DNA from 4 places in the Vibrio sp. C8 genome. Region 2 is predicted to be linked to each of the others. Evidence: predicted binding sites of a transcription regulator. Region 2 holds the regulator's gene; each other region holds the start of a gene.
The links. The regulator PurR, encoded in region 2, represses purine synthesis genes. The targets are predictions, from matches to a motif close to TNANGNAAACGTTTNCNTNA.
Positions count from the first base shown of each region.

Region 1: the regulator PurR is predicted to act here: its motif matches at 3,005-3,024, upstream of ACRQQK_RS05140 (uracil-xanthine permease family protein).
Region 3: the regulator PurR is predicted to act here: its motif matches at 3,082-3,101, upstream of guaB (IMP dehydrogenase).
Region 4: the regulator PurR is predicted to act here: its motif matches at 2,881-2,900, upstream of purM (phosphoribosylformylglycinamidine cyclo-ligase).

Region 1 covers NZ_JBPAOE010000009.1:12,757-17,570, reverse strand. The annotation lists gene ushA (bifunctional UDP-sugar hydrolase/5'-nucleotidase UshA) at 1-1,025, shown strand, start outside; gene ybaK (Cys-tRNA(Pro) deacylase) at 1,158-1,637, shown strand; gene ACRQQK_RS05140 (uracil-xanthine permease family protein) at 1,704-2,960, opposite strand; gene ACRQQK_RS05135 (DUF2066 domain-containing protein) at 3,180-4,373, shown strand; gene ACRQQK_RS05130 (DUF2069 domain-containing protein) at 4,479-4,814, opposite strand, start outside.
Region 2 covers NZ_JBPAOE010000011.1:380,046-384,859, forward strand. The annotation lists gene ACRQQK_RS07760 (TfoX/Sxy family DNA transformation protein) at 1-569, opposite strand, end outside; cyclic di-GMP riboswitch class I at 683-781, opposite strand; gene purR (HTH-type transcriptional repressor PurR) at 959-1,966, opposite strand; gene torD (molecular chaperone TorD) at 2,247-2,894, opposite strand; gene elyC (envelope biogenesis factor ElyC) at 3,040-3,858, opposite strand; gene cmoM (tRNA uridine 5-oxyacetic acid(34) methyltransferase CmoM) at 3,948-4,730, shown strand; gene mukF (chromosome partition protein MukF) at 4,742-4,814, shown strand, end outside.
Region 3 covers NZ_JBPAOE010000053.1:61,719-66,532, reverse strand. The annotation lists gene guaA (glutamine-hydrolyzing GMP synthase) at 1-1,383, opposite strand, end outside; gene guaB (IMP dehydrogenase) at 1,496-2,959, opposite strand; gene xseA (exodeoxyribonuclease VII large subunit) at 3,190-4,521, shown strand; gene ACRQQK_RS20585 (EAL domain-containing protein) at 4,616-4,814, opposite strand, start outside.
Region 4 covers NZ_JBPAOE010000005.1:14,340-19,153, forward strand. The annotation lists gene ACRQQK_RS03070 (DUF3149 domain-containing protein) at 1-44, shown strand, start outside; gene smrA (DNA endonuclease SmrA) at 312-908, shown strand; gene rluF (23S rRNA pseudouridine(2604) synthase RluF) at 1,060-2,109, shown strand; gene upp (uracil phosphoribosyltransferase) at 2,169-2,795, opposite strand; gene purM (phosphoribosylformylglycinamidine cyclo-ligase) at 2,962-4,002, shown strand; gene purN (phosphoribosylglycinamide formyltransferase) at 4,006-4,644, shown strand; gene ACRQQK_RS03100 (class II glutamine amidotransferase) at 4,732-4,814, opposite strand, start outside.

The DNA.
Region 1 (4,814 bases), on a different contig from region 2:
CAGATCTGATCATCGCAGTAACTCATATGGGCCACTACCAAAACGGTGAATACGGTATTAATGCTCCGGGTGACGTTGTACTGGCTCGCTACCTGAATGAAGGCGACTTGGATATGATCGTTGGTGGTCACTCTCAAGAGCCTGTGTGTATGGAAGGCCCGAACGTAGTGAACAAAAACTTCGCTCCGGGTGATGAGTGTAAACCAGACATGCAAAACGGCACTTACATCGTTCAAGCATTTGAATGGGGTAAATACGTTGGTCGTGCTGATTACGAATTCCGTAACGGTGAACTGAACATGGTTAGCTATGACTTGATTCCAGTAAATCTGAAGAAGAAAGTGAAAGTTAATGGTGAAAGCAAACGTGTCATCGCAACGACTGAAATTCCAGAAAACAAAGAAATGCTGGAGTTCTTACGTCCATACCAAGAGAAAGGCCAAGCTCAGCTAGGTGCAAAAGTTGCTGAGTCTAATGGTAAGTTGGAAGGTGACCGTAATGTGGTTCGTTTCCAACAAACTAACTTAGGCCGTTTGATTGCTACAGCACATATGCAACGTGCAAAAGCAGACTTCTCTGTTATGAACTCAGGCGGCGTTCGTGACTCTATCGCAGCTGGCGATATCACGTACAAAGATGTACTTAAAGTTCAACCATTTGCAAACATCCTTACTTACGTTGATATGAGTGGTCAGGAAGTGCTTGATTACCTAAATGTTGTTGCGACTAAGCCTGTCGATTCAGGTGCGTATGCGCAATTTGCTGGTATCTCAATGCACGTGCAAGATGGTCAAGTATCAAACGTGTTTATCGGTGGTAAACAACTTCGTCTAGACGATACCTACCGCTTCACCGTACCAAGCTTCAACGCGGCTGGTGGTGATGGCTATCCTAAGATTACAGACCGTAAAGGTTTCGTAAACACAGGTTTCGTGGATGCTGAAGTTCTTAAAGACTACCTAGAAGCGAACAGCCCTATTGATGTAAACGAATATGCTCCTTCTGGTGAAATTGTTTATAAGTAATCAATAAGTAAATTGATTAGCTACAGAATAAGCGGTGTGAAAACACCGCTTTTTTTATTAATGTAAATTGATACGAGAAGAGATAAGCTAACCACCTGAGGAATAAAGGTTAGATTGTGGTAAGGAAAAAGAATGACCCCTGCGATTCAGTTAGCAAAGAAAAAAAAAGTCCCTCATACCATTCATCAATATGAACACAACCCCAACAACGCCAGCTATGGTTTAGAAGCGGCAGAAGCGTTAGGTCAAGATCCAAAAACCGTGTTCAAAACGTTACTTTTTTGCCTTAATGGCGAAGAGAAAAACCTTGCTGTAGCTATTATTCCCGTTGATCAGAAACTGAATCTCAAACTGGCAGCGAAAGCGGCGAAAGCTAAAAAGGCCGATATGGCTAATCCTGACATAGCGCAGAAGACAACCGGATATGTGGTTGGCGGAATCAGTCCTTTAGGACAAAAGAAAGCGCTACCGACTTTCATCCATCACAGTGCCACTGAGCTGGCAAGCATTTGTGTGAGTGCAGGGAAGAGAGGGTTGGAGATTGAGCTAGCGCCGCAAGATTTAGCGTCATTAACGCGAGCTCAGTTTGTAGACTTGTGTCTTGAAGCCTAATCGATAATAAGCAATAAAAACGGCCTCTTATAAGAGGCCGTTTTAGCAGAGATAGTAACTTCCCTATTAAGAATTTTGTGTTTCTTCTTCCATTTGTGCGTTATCCACAATGTGGTTTTCGCCCAAATCTTTTGGTAGAAGAAGGTTTAGTAGGATAGCAACAATACCGCACAAGCTTACGCCTTGTAGGCTGAAGTCGCCCACGCCGAAAGCCATACCGCCAATACCAAATACCAGTGTTACAGCCACAATCACTAGGTTGCGTGATTTGTGTAGGTCGACGTGGTTTTTGATTAGTGTGTTTAGACCCACAGTTGCAATAGAACCGAACAGAAGAATCATGATGCCGCCCATTACAGGTACAGGGATAGTTTGTAGTAGAGCACCTAGTTTACCGACAAGTGCAAGTACGATCGCTGTGATAGCTGCCCAAGTCATGATCACCGGGTTGAATGCTTTGGTGAGCATTACTGCACCAGTAACTTCTGAATAAGTCGTGTTTGGTGGAGCACCTAAGAATGCAGCAAGCATAGTTGCCGCTCCGTCACCCGCGATAGTGCGGTGTAGCCCCGGCTTCTTAATATAGTCTTTACCCGTTACGTTCGAAATTGCCAGCATGTCACCCACGTGCTCTACCGCAGGAGCGATTGCAACAGGGATCATGAATAGAATTGCGTTGATGTTGAACTCTGGGAAAGTGAAATTAGGCATTGCGAACCAAGCCGCTTCACGAACCGGAGTGAAGTCTACAACGCCAAAGAATAGAGACAGAGCGTAACCTGCAATAATGCCGCACACGATTGGGATTAACTTAAAGTAACCTTTCGCAAATACGCTAGCGATGATAGTCACCAGTAGAGAGATACAAGAAATCCAAAGAGAAGCATCGCCGTCAACCAGTTGGAATGCACCATCACCACTCTTACCTAACGCCATGTTAACTGCCGCTGGTGCTAGACCAAGACCGATAACCATAATCACAGGGCCAACTACGACTGGTGGCAGTATTTTGTGGATGAACTCTACACCGCGAAGTTTAATGAAGCTGCCAAGAATAATATAAACCGCACCTGCTGCCACTAAGCCACCCATAGTTGCAGCAACACCCCATGTTTGAACACCAAACATGATAGGAGCAATAAAGGCAAAAGAAGAAGCGAGGAAGATAGGAACAGAACGACGGGTAATAATTTGGAAGAGTAATGTGCCGGCACCAGCACCGAATAAAGCAACGTTAGGATCGAGTCCCGTCAGCAGCGGAACTAGCACTAACGCCCCAAATGCAACAAACAGCATCTGAGTGCCCAAAATGGCATTTTTCATGGTATTTTCCCTGTAGCTAAACAAAATTCGCGGGATTCTATCACTTTTGCAAACGTTTGCCATTTAAACTAGATCAATTTTTGCTACTTTTGTCATTTGCATTCGGCGAGCCAAAGTAAAAGTTTGGAAACTTTTATTACCAGTGGTGAGCACTCACCTTGCCCCATAAACGATAGTTGCTTATCATCAACTTTCAGAAACTTAGAACGTAGGAACAATATGCGCTATTTAGCTTTTTTGCTGATGGGATTAACGTCTCTTCCAGCTTCTGCACTCACCACGGTAAATCTGTACAAAACAGAAGTCGTTATTGATCAGACACAAGAAGGTGCAGATGCCAAAGCTCGATCGCTGGGTATGCAAAACGTTATTGTTCGCGCCACGGGCGATAAAGATTCCGTAAACAATGAAGTAGTTCAAAAGGCGTTAAGTAAATATAACCAATATTTAAACCAGTTTAGTTATGGTCAGACAAACGATGTCTCTACAATAACCATGCAGTTCAGCGCGCCGCAAATTCGTTCTCTGATTACTCAAGCTCAGTTGCCATTCTGGCCTGAAAATCGCGCTAACCTTTTAGTTTGGCTGGTGGAAGAAACCCCATACGAACGTGTGATCAGTTGGGAACATTCTGACTCTAAGATTCTAAAACAGTTGAAAGAGGAATCCTTGGCGAGAGGTTTGCCTATTACTGTTCCTGTTGGTGATTTTGATGACATTACAGGGTTAGAAATTTCTGATCTGTGGGGTGGTTTTATTAAACCTATCAGCTTGGCAAGTGATCGTTATCCAACGGATGCAGTACTTGTAGTTAAAGCGCAAGGCAACGATTTGCGTTGGACACTGTATGACCAAAATGCTTACAACATGCTTCAGTCACAGAAAGCGCCAATGACAGGAAGAGCATCTGGTAGTGCCGCAGCGGCAGATATGATTGATCAAATCAGTGACTACTATGCACAGAAAAACTCTGTACTGATTGGCTCTGAATCTTCACAAACTGTTCAAGCGTCATTTGATTCAATTAAAAATGCCGAAGACTTTTTCTCATTAGAAAAGCGCTTAAAAGCGTTGAGCTCGGTGGCTTCACTCGACATTCTTAAAATCCAAGGTCAAGAAGTGGAGTTCAATGTTCACTTGCTTGCGACAGAAGAGGATTTCGAACAAGAAGTGCTACGAATTGCTCAAGTTCAGAAGGCACCAGAGCAAGAAGTTTCGCAACCTTTACCTGTGGAACCGCCAACTGAAGAAGGAAGCTCAGTTCAAAATCCACAACATCCAGCGCTTGGAACCACTGAGCCTGCGGCTGTGAACTCTGTTGATAGCGGTTCACCAACTCAACAAGGTGATATGTCGGTCGTGACGGAGCCTGTTCCTATGGTGAAAACTCTGCGTTTTACTTGGTTAGATTAAGCTGTCCGACTAAGTATCAAAAGACAAGATAGACGCAAATAAATATAAGAAAGCCCCTGTTACTCATCACAACAGGGGCTTTCTTTTTACTCTTTAAAGTCTTTGCTACTCTTGGTCGAATCGTTGTTTCTCTTGTTTTTCAACGACAGAAAGCTTTGTCAATTTTAGCCCTAACTCTTTACCACGATGTCTTGCATACAACACGTTGCCCATAAATGCTGAGAAAGTGAGGAACAGTTCGACTGCTGCCAGCCAGCGTTCACCATCGTCTACATACAAAATGGTGAAAGCATGTAAGAAATACAGCATCAGAATAAAGTTGGCCCAAGCGTGGGTATAAGGTTTACCCGCTAAGATACCCGGTAGAGGCAACAGCAGTGGAATCAGCCACGCTACTGTTAACGCTAATGGATTAAGATGTGGGTGTGGCGATAAATCCAG
Region 2 (4,814 bases):
TCGTCACGACGAGATTGAGGAATCACCGACCAGTGTTTACCTTCAATTGCACCTTCTAATGCCCAAAGTAACTCTAAACCAACGGTGGTGGTGTGAGTTTCTTGTACAGCTCTGAACGCTGCGAGTGCGCCTTTTTGTTGAAGCATGTCAACAGAATCGATGCCTGCTTTTTTTAGCATACGTTCTGTTGCCAAACGCATGTTAGGTAGATCCTTAAGGCGATCGGGTTTCGCTTTCGCTTGAGTTTCACGTTCTTGTTTTGCTGCTTCTAAAGCTTGTTTCGCCTCATCAATAATCTGCTCTGGGGCTTCCCAAGCATTTTCAGGTAAAGCGAAATATTTTGTGACAACAGGGAAACCACGTTTTTTATAAACGTAAGGTTCATAACCTTGTTGTTGGAAATTTATTGAGGAGAGATCATCTGCGCGAATGTGCAGGCGGTCATTAACCACAAGAGCGAACATTGCGTCGTCGATGAAAATGCCGAACCCTCCGAACATAGAACGTGATTTCACACATCCTAGTTGCTCAAAAAGTCGCATTGAGTCTTTTAGTACTGGTTTATCCATGCTGTTAGTCTCGGTGTATTAACTAATACGCCACCAAATTCAGGTCCGAGAGAATAGCAAAAAATTACATGGAGTATGTCAATCAATAGTCAACTCATGTATAGATTTTTGCCATCGGCAACCCCGCTACCTACCAGTAATGATTGAACATTGTTTGGTTTAGGCCGGAGGCTTTGCGTCCCATCCTTTCAGAAGGTTTGCCCTGTGCGTGACACTACAGTGAAAATAATAATCAAAAACTTGAATTAGAATCACATTTATATGCACTAAATGTGATTCTAGTTCAAAAAATTAACCTTATGTTTGCTATTTTTATTACCAATAAAAAAATCTGCGAGAGATATCTCTTAAGCCCAAGGAAGTTCTAGGGCCATATTGAGAGTAACTTATTATTTTGTCAGATCTTTTACTGTATCGCGTTCAACAATTTCTGGATGCATTTCAAAGATACGACGTTCGTGTTCTTTGTCTTTAATGCGTTCTAGCAGGATTTCGAAGGCGTTTTTACCCACACGACGTTTCGGTTGGTGGATAGTTGTCAGTGGTGGAGAGAAGTACTCTGCTAACTCAATGTTGTCGTAGCCAATCACAGAGATATCATCCGGTACGCGTACCCCTTTCTGCTGCAAACGTGACATTAGACCCAGTGCCATTGTGTCGTTAAAGCAGAACACCGCGGTTGGCATCTTATCCATAGCAATGATCTTATCTGCGGCTAGAACCGCAGTGTCACATTCAAAGTTGCCTTCTAGAATCCAGTTGTCATTCACTTCTAAATTGGCTTCTGTCATCGCGCGACGGAAGCCAGCAATACGCTCCTGACAAGCCAGTTTGTTCAAATGACCGCTGAGACAAGCGATGTCTTTGTGGCCTCTGTCGATGAGGTACTTAGTTGCTAAGTAACCACCCAGTTCAGAGTTGTCGATAATCTTGTCAGCTTTAGACGCTTCAGGGCCCCAATCCATAATAACTTTTGGAATGTCAGCATGTGATTCAAGCATTTCTGACAGTTCTTGAGTTAAGTCAGAGCACATCACCAAAATGCCATCAACACGTTTTTCTGCCAGCATTCGAATGTAGTCTCTTTGCTTCTCGTAAATACCACCCGTGTTACACAGAATTAGCGTGTACCCTTGGCGGTAACAGTAGCTTTCTACACCGTCTATAACTTCAGAGAAGAATAGGTTGGTCGATTGTGTCACCAACATACCGATAGTACGTGTAGTGTTACATTTCAAACTACGTGCTACTGCACTTGGTGCGTAGTTTAGCTCTTTTACTGCTTCGAGAACTTTCTCTTGAGTTGCTTCAGCAACAAAGCGAGTTTTGTTTATTACGTGTGATACGGTTGTGGTTGATACGCCTGCTAAGCGAGCAACATCTTTAATCGTAGCCATAGATTTGTCCTGTTTTGACTGCTGATTTTAGCTAAATTTTATTAGGTCAAACAAACCCGATTACTGGCCAGATTCAGCAGCGGCGAAGTTGAATAGCTTCTAGCCTAAAGTCACTAAAACACAAAAACCGCTTTGAAACAGCGGTTTGCGTTTTAAATAATGATTCATCATATTTTGCTGTTGAGTTTAAACCGCAAACGGTTAGCTCGCAACGACAAATCATAGGCGCAAACTTAACTGTAGTCACAATTCATTGCCTAAATTGCGCTATTGATGAGAATCAGTTGCCAGTAAGGTATTGTAAATCGAGTTGCAAGAAAGCAACTAATAATACGGATATTGATGAATAAAACCCTAATTTATCCACACTTGAACAATGAAGAGAAAATTCCGGCACCCAACTCAGTAAATGATTACGGATATAGTCTGCTTGGAACTGAAGCGCTTTTTCCATATGCGGTTCTTTCTCTAATTCGTTTGAACGAATAATCAGGTGACCAAGAAAATCCAATTCGATAGAAAGATGGTCATAGGATTCATCTGGTTGCTTTTGTACGTGAACCCCATTTTGTTCCATGAGCTGAGCAATTGCTTGCTCTGGTGTCTCGCCAACATATTTAGATTTATCAAGATAGAGTGACGCATAGGGTAGTGCAGAGTTTTCATCACACTTTGAAAATAGATGAAAAAAGCTGTTGGCAATTTGAACTTGGGCATCCTGTTGCTTGAGAAGCCAGTCGAGGACAGAAATGAACTTTTGGCTAGGTGCTGCTAAATGCGCATTCTCACCAAGGCCTGCTAGGAAGTTATGAATTTCTGGTGAATCATACCGTTCTAAATCTTGTGAGGTGAGCTCATGAGTAAACAGCCCTGAAAGCCACCAGTAAATCTCAGCACGTTTGTCATTGAATGCTTTAATTTCTTTCATCGCTTAACTCCGATTCAGCCTTTTTCTAAGTCTAAGCAATAATTGCGCTTTATATGAAATTTACTGATTAAATTGTTCGAAGATTGTGCTTTGGATATAAATAAAAACCCGCGCTAGGCGGGTCTTAATTGGAGTGAATGATTGGTTATTGGTTCTGTGTTGCTGTTTCGTCATAACCGGCGACATAGTCACGAAGATTCTGCCAAAGTTGACCAAGAGTCTCATGCCAGAATCGCTCGGTTTGTTCCAGATAACGCGCTTTTGGCGTGTACTTTTCCCAAGGTTGGGCAATATTGACTTGCGCTAGGAAGTTAGTTGGTGCCGGTATTGGGTTTAAGCCAGCCGATTCAAATTCTTTAATTGCTCTTTCCATGTGGCTAGCCGAAGTAACCAATACGAGCTTTCTGTTTTGCACGAAAGCTGCGGCTTGTCTTGCTTCTTCCCATGTATCTTTTGCTGTTTCCAACAACACAATATCGGATTTTGCAATGCCAAGTGCCAAAGCAACACGTGCCAGCATACGAGCATGGCTAAATTCACTACCTTGTGCATAACCTGAAAGAATCAGCTTAGAGCCCGGATACATGCGAACAATGCGAATACCTTCAGCTAAACGCATTAGAGCGGTACGAGAAAGTTCGGATGTCGGCGGTATATCGTCGTCAACGACATGACCGTTGCCTAACACCATTACATAGTCAATTGCTCCTTCCACAGGAAGAAAAGCAGAGTATTGACGCTCCAGCGGCATCAATAAACGGGTTGATATTGGTTGGAACGAAATAAGGAAAAGACTGGTGAGTGAAAATAAAACAATGAGGCTGCCAGTCTTGCGCTTGGCAGTAAACATAATCAGCATTAAGCCGATGAATCCCACAATCAGCAGCGCTGGCAAGGGCATTAAAAAGGATGAAACAATCTTTTTCAGCTCAAACATAAACAAAATAGTCCGAAAAAACAGCACTTGATAATAAAAAGGGAGAAACCCTCTTTATTCCTGCTATTCCTATGACAAAATAGCAGCACGAATCCGTTATCATAACTCAAGCCGCCGTGACAGAAGATCGCAATTTCGACGATATTGCCCACAAATTTGCAAAAAACATCTATGGCTCTGACAAAGGTGAAATCCGCCAAGTCATTGTTTGGGAAGATCTCACACAGATGTTGACAAATTTTGACCAGTCAGAAACTCCATTGCATGTTCTTGACGCAGGAGGTGGACTCGCACAGATGTCACAGAAGGTCGCAAAGCTAGGGCACCGTGTCACCTTGTGTGATCTTTCTTCTGAAATGCTCAATCTTGCCAAACAGGATATTGCCAATCATGGTTTGCTTGATCAATATCATCTGGTTCATTCTCCTGTGCAAAATATTCAGGAGTATTTGAGTGAGCCGGTCGATGTACTGATGTTTCACGCCGTGATGGAATGGCTAGCAGACCCTAAATCTGCATTAGAAAACTTGTTAGATCAGGTTAAACCGGGTGGTATGGCGTCTGTCATGTTCTACAACTATCACGGGCTCGTATATAAGAATGCGGTTTGTGGCAATATTCCCCATGTATTAGAGGGTATGCCGCATAGAAAACGATTCAAGCTCCAACCTCAAACCGGATTACTTCCTACGGAAGTGTACCAATGGATAGAGGACGCAGGGTTTGAGATACAAGGAAAATCGGGTATTCGCTGTTTCAGTGATTATATTGGCAACGTGAAAAACATGGGCGAATACCAATACGATGATGTATTGGCTTTAGAACGCAAATTTTGTCGTCAGGAGCCATACCTCTCATTAGGCCGATACATACATGTATGGGCTAAGAAAAAACAATAACAGGAATAACAATGGGTGAGTTAACTCAGAAAGCTGTTGAGCAACCTATTGATGAATTGGTTAGCTGGGTAAAACAGCATGATT
Region 3 (4,814 bases), on a different contig from region 2:
AACCCAGTCATATTTACGACCATCACCCATTACGCCTACTGAGCGTACTGGTAGGAATACCGTAAATGCTTGAGATACTTTGTTGTATAGATCCGCTGCATGTAGTTCTTCAATGAAGATAGCATCCGCACGACGAAGTAAGTCACAGTATTCTTTCTTGATTTCACCAAGAACGCGAACACCTAAACCTGGTCCAGGGAATGGGTGTCGGTAAAGCATATTGTATGGAAGACCAAGTTCTAGACCGATCTTACGTACTTCATCTTTGAACAATTCACGTAGTGGCTCAACCAAGCCCATTTCCATATCGTCTGGCAAACCGCCAACGTTATGGTGAGATTTGATTACGTGAGCTTTACCTGTCTTAGATGCTGCTGATTCAATCACATCTGGGTAGATGGTGCCTTGAGCCAACCATTTTGCATTTTTCAACTTCTTCGACTCTTCATCGAATACGTCAACAAACACGTGACCAATTGTCTTACGTTTCTCTTCTGGATCAGACTTACCTTCCAGAGCATTTAGGAAACGCTCTTCAGCATCCACTTTGATGATGTTTAGGCCGAATTTATCGCCAAACATTTCCATCACTTGCTCACCTTCATTAAGGCGAAGTAAGCCGTTGTCTACGAATACACAAGTCAGTTTGTCGCCGATTGCACGGTGAACAAGCATTGCGACCACAGAAGAATCGACACCACCAGACAAGCCAAGGATAACTTCATCGTCACCTACTTGTTCTTTGATACGTGCAATTGCGTCTTCAATGATAGATTCAGATGTCCATAAACGCTCACAGCCACATGCGCCAAGAACAAAGTTCTCTAGCATTTGTAGGCCTTGTTTCGTGTGCGTTACTTCTGGGTGGAACTGAACACCGTAGTATTTCTTCTCTTCATTAGCCATTGCCGCGTAAGGACAAGTGTCTGTTTCGCCAACTTTTACGAAGTCAGCAGGAATTTCAACAACTTTATCACCGTGGCTCATCCAAACATCTTGAATCTCAGCAAGATCTTTGAACAGCGCAGATTCACCAGATACTTTAACTTGTGCGTAGCCGAACTCACGTTCTTCTGAACTTGCTACGCGACCACCAAGCTGTTCTGCCATTGTTTGCATGCCGTAACATACACCTAGAACTGGAACGCCAGAGTCAAATACATATTGAGGTGCGCGAGGAGAGTTTTGTTCAGTTACACTTTCTGGACCACCAGAAAGGATAATGCCATCAGGATTGAATTCGCGAATATCCGCATCTTCTACGTCCCAGCTCCACAGTTCACAGTAAACACCGATTTCACGTACGCGACGAGCAACAAGTTGAGTATATTGTGAGCCGAAATCTAGGATCAGAATTCGTTGATCATGAATGTTCTTTGTCATATTGAGCAATCTTATCAGCTAAATGGAGAATCGGAGGCGAGTCTACTCGCCTCTCTATAAGTCATCAAGTAAAAAGCAAACGTTTACGTTAGATTAATATTCTTTAGCGAAATTAACCTAAACGGTAGTTTGGCGCTTCTTTTGTGATTTGAACGTCGTGTACGTGAGACTCGGCCATACCAGCACCAGAAATACGTACAAATTCTGCTTTAGTACGCATGTCTTCGATAGTAGCTGAACCAGTTAGACCCATGCTTGAACGTAAACCACCCATCTGTTGATGAACGATCTCTTTCAGACGACCTTTGTATGCGATACGACCTTCAATACCTTCTGGAACGAGCTTGTCAGCTGCGTTATCAGTTTGGAAGTAACGATCTGAAGAACCTTGAGACATAGCACCCAAAGAACCCATACCGCGGTATGACTTATAAGAACGACCGTTGTATAGAATGATTTCACCCGGTGCTTCTTCAGTACCTGCGAACATTGAACCAACCATGACGCAAGATGCGCCAGCTGCGATTGCTTTACAGATGTCGCCAGAGAAACGGATACCGCCATCAGCAATGACTGGAATGCCATATTCATTTGCCACTTCAGCGGCATCAGAAATTGCTGTGATTTGAGGAACACCTACACCCGTTACAATACGAGTTGTACAGATAGAACCAGGGCCGATACCTACTTTTACAGCACTAACACCAGCATCAATAAGAGCTTTAGCGCCAGCACCAGTCGCTACGTTACCACCAATGATATCTAGGTCTGGGTAAGCTGCACGAGTTTCACGGATGCGGTTTAGAACACCTTCTGAGTGACCGTGTGAAGAGTCGATAAGGAGAACGTCAACACCTGCTTCAACAAGAGCGGCTACGCGCTCTTCGTTACCAGCGCCGGCACCTACTGCAGCACCTACACGTAGGCGACCACGAGCATCTTTACATGCGTTTGGTTTACGTTCTGCTTTGTGGAAATCTTTTGCTGTGATCATACCGGTTAGTTGGAACTCATCGTTCACAACCAGTACTTTCTCAACACGAGCTTCGTGCATTTTTTCTTGAACTTCAGCGCGGGTTGCGCCTTCTTTCACAGCTGCAAGACGCTCTTTAGGCGTCATCACTGAGCCAACTTCTTTTGTTAAATCAGTAACAAAACGAACATCACGACCAGTAATGATACCAACAAGTTCGTTGTTATCCGTTACCACTGGGAAACCAGCAAAACCGTGCTTTTCTGTCAGTTCAATAACATCTGCAATCGTCGCTTCTGGGTTTACTGTGACAGGGTCAACAACAACACCAGCTTCGAATTTCTTAACTTTACGAACTTCAGCTGCTTGCTGCTCGATTGACATATTCTTGTGAATAAAGCCAATACCGCCTTCTTGTGCAAGAGCGATAGCTAAACGAGCCTCTGTCACTGTGTCCATAGACGCAGAAATCATTGGAATATTTAGTGTAATATTTTTGGTTAGCTGCGTATGTAGATCGGCAGTGTTTGGGAGAACGGTGGAGTGTGCTGGTACGAGTAGAACATCGTCGAATGTCAGCGCTTCTTTGGCAATTCTAAGCATTTGCAATATCTCACAATTTAGAGGGTAAATATAAAAACAATCCAAATGTCCTTTTCGAATAGAATGTTTAACCATCCCGAAAATTTACATTTGGATTAGATATTGCGGACGGATTATACGCCCGACGCAATCGCTTGGCTACACATTTTTTTCATTTTAATTTGCATTCCGCCCCTTGCTATGTATTATATTGCCGCTAATTTCCATACTCACGTCTGGTTGAAAAATTAGTGCCTTCCAATACCAATCCAAACATCTACACCGTTTCTCGTCTTAATGCTGAAGTCCGATTATTACTAGAAAATGAAATGGGCATCGTTTGGTTAATTGGTGAAATTTCCAATTTCTCTGCTCCTGTTTCTGGTCACTGGTATCTAACGCTTAAAGACTCTCGCGCCCAAGTAAAATGCGCCATGTTCAAAGGCAATAATCGCTTTGTGAACTTTAAGCCGAAGAATGGCCAGCAAGTATTGGTGAAAGCACGATTATCCCTGTATGAACCGCGTGGTGATTATCAAATCATCATTGAAAGTATGCAGCCTGAAGGTGATGGTCGCTTACAACAGGAATTCGACCAACTAAAAATGAAGTTGGCTTCTGAAGGCTTGTTCGCTCATACCTTAAAGCAAAGCCTTCCTGAACATCCAAGATGCGTGGGTGTAATCACATCAAAAACCGGTGCAGCTCTGCACGATATTCTTCAAGTACTTAAACGCCGAGATCCAAGCTTGCCTGTGATCATCTACCCTACTCTTGTTCAGGGAGAAGAGGCTGCTATTCAAATTGCTCAAGCGATTGGGTGTGCGAATTCCCGTGCGGAATGTGATGTGTTGATCGTAGGTCGTGGCGGTGGTTCATTAGAAGATTTATGGTGCTTTAACAACGAAATTGTTGCTCGTACTATTGCTGCCAGTCAAATCCCGATTATCAGTGCGGTTGGGCACGAAATTGACGTTACCATTGCCGATTTCGTAGCCGATGTTCGAGCGCCGACTCCATCAGCTGCCGCTGAACTGGTTAGCCGAGACAACACCAATAAGAAGCAAGCGTTTCAAAACTATCGCCATAAAATTGCCAGCGCAATGCGTCACTATTTTGCTCAGCAGAAAGTGGAGTTGAAACAGTTGCAACATCGTTTAGACAGACAGCACCCCGCTAATCGTTTACAACGTCAGCAGCAACAGTTAGACGAATACAGCATGCGTTTAGAGCGTGCAATTCAAGCTCAAATCAACCAAACGCAACAACATCTCGATAAACAAAAACATCAGCTTCAATTATTGTCACCGGAAAAGATATTGCGCAATCAACAGTATCTGTTAACCAGTAAGCAAAAAGAACTGAATGATGCGATGAAGCGATACCTTGTCTCTTCTCGCCATACCTTTACACGTCTTACAGATAAAATGAATGCGGTTAGCCCGTTAGCGACTTTGTCACGCGGCTATTCGATCACTCAAAACGATCAAGGTGACGTTATTCATGATGCCAATGACGTTCGACAAGGTGATCTAATCGTCACTCGTCTCAAAGAGGGCGAGATTCGCTCAATCGTAAAATAGGCCCTTCTCTTTATCCCGTTTTATCCCGTAATAAAAATGCCACTGAGGCTATCAGTGGCAAATATCACAGTGGAATTCCAACACAACTCGGGGTTTACTCAACCTTTAAGTTATCTTTTATTTTCTTAGTCAGATTCTCTACATCTACTGGTCGAGAAAAGTAATAACCTTGTAGTAGGTGACAAGCTAGATCACCAAGAATTTGTGACTGCTCTTTGGTTTCAACTCCTTCGGCAACAATGGTTAGCTGCTTAATATTCGCAACCGCCAAGATACTTTTCACTAAGTTGTAA
Region 4 (4,814 bases), on a different contig from region 2:
GCTATTTCATCTACAAAGTGCTGAACGACAAATCTCCTCACTAGATCGCTTAGCATCTATTTTTAAATAGAATCACGCTTTGCACCGGAGTTGATCGCTTGTCTGCTCCGGTTTTTTATTGCCCGCTATTTTACTTCTAATCGAAGTAGCTATTTTGTTAGTTTAATTATTCGCTAGCTAGTTCCTTGGTTAGATCAGTTAGTCCCCGCCTTCTAATCACAAACTCACTTTGACTACACAAACAGAACAGGTTGCTTGAGCAGTCTCGATTGTTATACTTCCGACATCCGTGATTAATTCGAGATGGCACTATGTCTAACGATGACTTCGAGTCTCAAGATGATTTCGAACTATTTCATCAAATGATGGGTGATGTAAGACCGATCAAGCAAGATACTGCTGAACTTAGTAAGTCTTATCAGGTTACAGAGGCTCAACTCGCTAAACGAGAAGCCGCCATTACCCATTCAGAAAATGACCCTGATTATCTTTCTATCGACCATGCTCCAATGCTAAAACCAGATGACCACGTTGAGTTTAAGCGTAATGGCGTTCAGGACGGGGTCTACAAAAAAATGCGCTTGGGTAAGTACCCGATTCAGGCTCGCCTTGATTTACACCGCAAAACACTCAAACAAGCGCGTGACGAGGTGGTAGCCTTCGTTAATCAATGCATGCGAATGGATGTCAGAACCGTGATTATCGTGCATGGCAAAGGAGAACGTTCTAATCCTCCCGCATTGATGAAAAGTTTTGTCGCACACTGGTTAACTCAGATGAAAGAAGTGCAATGCATTCATAGCGCACAACGCTTCCACGGCGGCACGGGGGCTCTTTACGTATTGTTTAAGAAAAGTGTAGATAAGAAAAACGAAAACAGAGAGCGCCACCAGAAACGGCTTGGCTAAGCATAGATACCTGTTAGAATGCGCCCTCGCCAAATTTTGAACACTTTAATTATTTCGAAAGCATTCTTGATTTCGAAAACATTATTTATTTTGAAAACATTACTATCATCGTTTTCAAGAAAAGCCGTTGTGAAACGTTACAGGAGACAACATGTCACAATCTGAAGGCAAACGCCTAAACAAATACATTAGTGAAACTGGTTATTGCTCTCGTCGCGAAGCCGATAAGCTCATTGACCAAGGTCGAGTCACCATCAATGGTAAAGTGCCTGAGATGGGTACCAAAGTCACCGATGATGATGAAGTGCTGATTGACGGTAAGTCACTTCGCACCAAAGAAAAACCTATCTATATCGCACTCAACAAACCTACTGGTATCACTTGTACGACTGAACGAGATGTTCCGGGGAATATTGTCGATTTTATCGGCCATAAGAGCCGTATTTTCCCTATCGGCCGCTTAGATAAACCTTCAGATGGCTTGATTTTCCTGACTAACGATGGCGACATCGTTAACAAGATCCTGCGCGCGGGCAATAACCACGAAAAAGAGTACGTGGTTCGTGTCGATAAGCCAATCACACCGGATTTTATTAAGCAGATGTCTTCTGGCGTCAGAATTCTCGATACGGTGACCTTGCCATGTAAAGTGGAAATGGAGACCAAATTTTCATTTCGTATCGTTCTGACCCAAGGTCTCAATCGTCAAATTCGCCGTATGTGTGAAGCTCTAGGGTATGAAGTATTTAAACTGCGTCGTGTTCGTATTATGAATATTTCTTTGGATGGTATTCCAAACGGGAAATGGCGCTATCTTACCGACGCTGAAGTGGCAGAGATTTTGGCTATGTGTGAGGGTTCTACTGGTACTGAAGAAGCATCAAAAGTTGACGCGAAAGGACACAGTATACGCAAAGCGACAGATGCAAAATTGTTCGATAGCCGAGAAGAAAACCGAGAATCAAAAGCTCGCAGAAACCAGAGTTCTAGCTCTTTCAAAGATAAAACATATCAAGGTCACAATGCAGATACCTTCCGCCATGCGCCAAACTCAAAGAAAGGCAAAGCGAGAAGTGACAACCAAGGCAGAGCTCAGCAAGGTAAACCTCAACATAGCAAACCGAATCAGCAAATTGCGAGAGGCAACAATAAGCCATCAAACACACCTAGAGTCGGTGGAACCTTAGGTTTAAAGAAGTAAGACTTTCAGTAAAAACAGAAAAGGGAGCCTAAGCTCCCTTTTCTTTTCAGTAACCTAAGTTACTTAGTACCAAAAATCTTATCGCCAGCGTCACCAAGACCCGGAACGATGTAACCTTTGTCATTCAGTTTTTCATCAATCGCCGCAGTGTAAAGCTCCACATCTGGGTGAGCTTTTTCTAGCGCTTCAATACCTTCTGGCGCAGACACAAGAACCAATACTTTGATTTGGTTACAGCCTTTCTCTTTCAGAAGATCGATCGTTGCGATCATAGAACCGCCAGTTGCCAACATAGGATCAACAACCAGTGCAATGCGTTCTTCAATATTTGAAGCAAGTTTGTTGAAGTATGGTACTGGTTCTAGAGTTTCTTCATCACGGTAAATTCCGACTACACTGATACGTGCGCTAGGAATATGCTCTAGTACACCGTCCATCATACCTAAGCCAGCACGTAGGATAGGAACTACAGTTACTTTTTTACCTTTAATTTGGTCAACTTCAACAGGACCATTCCATCCATTAATGGTTACTTTCTCAGTTTCAAAGTCTGAAGTTGCTTCATAAGTCAGTAGGCTACCTACTTCTGTTGCTAACTCACGAAAGCGCTTAGTACTGATGTCACCTTCTCTCATCAAGCCAATTTTATGTTTAACAAGAGGGTGTTTAACTTCAACAACTTTCATTTCCATCTCCGGCACAATTTAAATAAACCTCGGGATTATACACCTATTTTTTCAACTTTACCGACCAAAAATCGCGATAAAAAACTGACGCAAACGTTTTCCTTTTTGTTTTAAGCCCTGTAGAATAGCGCCGTTTTCATATCCAATTAGACCGAGGAACTTCCCCGTGAGCGGTAACAAGACTTCACTTAGCTACAAAGATGCTGGCGTTGATATCGATGCAGGCAATGCACTTGTTGAACGAATTAAAGGTGCTGTAAAGCGTACTCGTCGCCCTGAGGTAATGGGTGGCATTGGTGGCTTTGGTGCATTGTGCGAGCTTCCAACCAAATACAAACAACCTGTACTTGTTTCTGGTACAGATGGTGTGGGTACCAAACTTCGTCTTGCTTTGGATATGAAAAAGCACGACACCATTGGTATCGACTTAGTGGCTATGTGTGTAAACGACCTGATTGTACAAGGTGCTGAGCCACTGTTTTTCCTAGATTACTACGCAACAGGTAAGCTAGATGTAAACACAGCAGCTGATGTTGTGTCTGGTATTGCTGATGGCTGTGTTCAAGCTGGCTGTGCTCTAATCGGTGGCGAAACTGCTGAAATGCCAGGAATGTATGAAGGCGAAGATTACGACGTAGCGGGTTTCTGTGTCGGCGTAGTAGAAAAAGAAAATATCATCGACGGTACTAAAGTTGCCGCGGGTAATGCACTGATTGCTGTGGGTTCTAGTGGTCCACACTCAAACGGCTACTCTCTAGTTCGTAAAATCCTAGAAGTTTCTGCTGCAGACAAAAATGAACTGCTTGAAGGTAAAACCATTGGTGAACACCTTCTTGAACCAACTAAGATTTACATCAAGTCAGCTCTTAAACTGATTGCAGAACACGACATTCACGCTATTTCTCACATCACTGGCGGTGGCTTCTGGGAAAACATCCCTCGCGTACTGCCTGAAGGTACCAAAGCGGTTATTGATGGTAAGAGCTGGGAATGGCCTGCAATTTTCAAATGGCTACAAGAGAAAGGCAACGTAGATACTCACGAGATGTACCGTACATTTAACTGTGGTGTTGGTCTAATCATTGCCCTTCCACAAGATCAAGCTGAAGCCGCTGTTAACCTTCTAAAAGCAGAAGGCGAAAACGCATGGGTTATCGGTAAAATTGCAGCAGCTCAGGCTGGTGAAGAGCAAGTAGAGATCAATTAATCCATGAAGAGTATTGTTGTTTTAATTTCAGGAAATGGTACCAATTTACAAGCGATCATCGATGCTTGTGAGTCAAGCATTAGTGAAGGCAGAGTAACGGCTGTTTTTTCAAATAAAGCAACTGCTTATGGCTTAGAGCGAGCTAAGAAAGCAGGTGCAGCGGCAGTATTTGTCGATCCAAAAGAGTATGAGACTCGTGATGCTTACGATCATGCACTGATGGAACAAATTGATGAATATAAACCTGACCTTATAATTTTAGCGGGCTATATGCGTATTCTGAGTAGTGAATTTGTACGTCACTACTTAGGACGTATGATCAATATTCACCCTTCACTGTTACCTAAGTACCCAGGTCTGAATACTTACCAGCGTGCTATCCACGCGGGTGACGAAGAGCATGGCACCAGTGTTCACTTTGTGACTGAACAACTCGATGGTGGTCCCGTAATTCTTCAGGCAAGGGTGCCAATTTTTGATGAAGATACTGTAGAGATACTGACAGAACGCGTTCAAAATCAAGAATATCGTATCTATCCGTTAGTGACTCAGTGGTTCGTTGAAGGCAGACTTGAGATGATTGAAGGCAAAGCGTTCTTAGATGGCGAGCCTTTAGGCATGCACGGTTATGCTAGCGAATAAACGCTAGTGAAAGCTTAGAGTTAAAGTTAGCAAAAAGGGTTGATACTGTATCAACCCTTTTTATGTTCGTTTTCTATGCGCAGCTTTTCACTCAAGCGGCTCTGTGGGAGCTTGGTTTCCCGGTTTAGGTGCAGCAAATGCCACATCGATTAAATCGGCACTGTTACTTT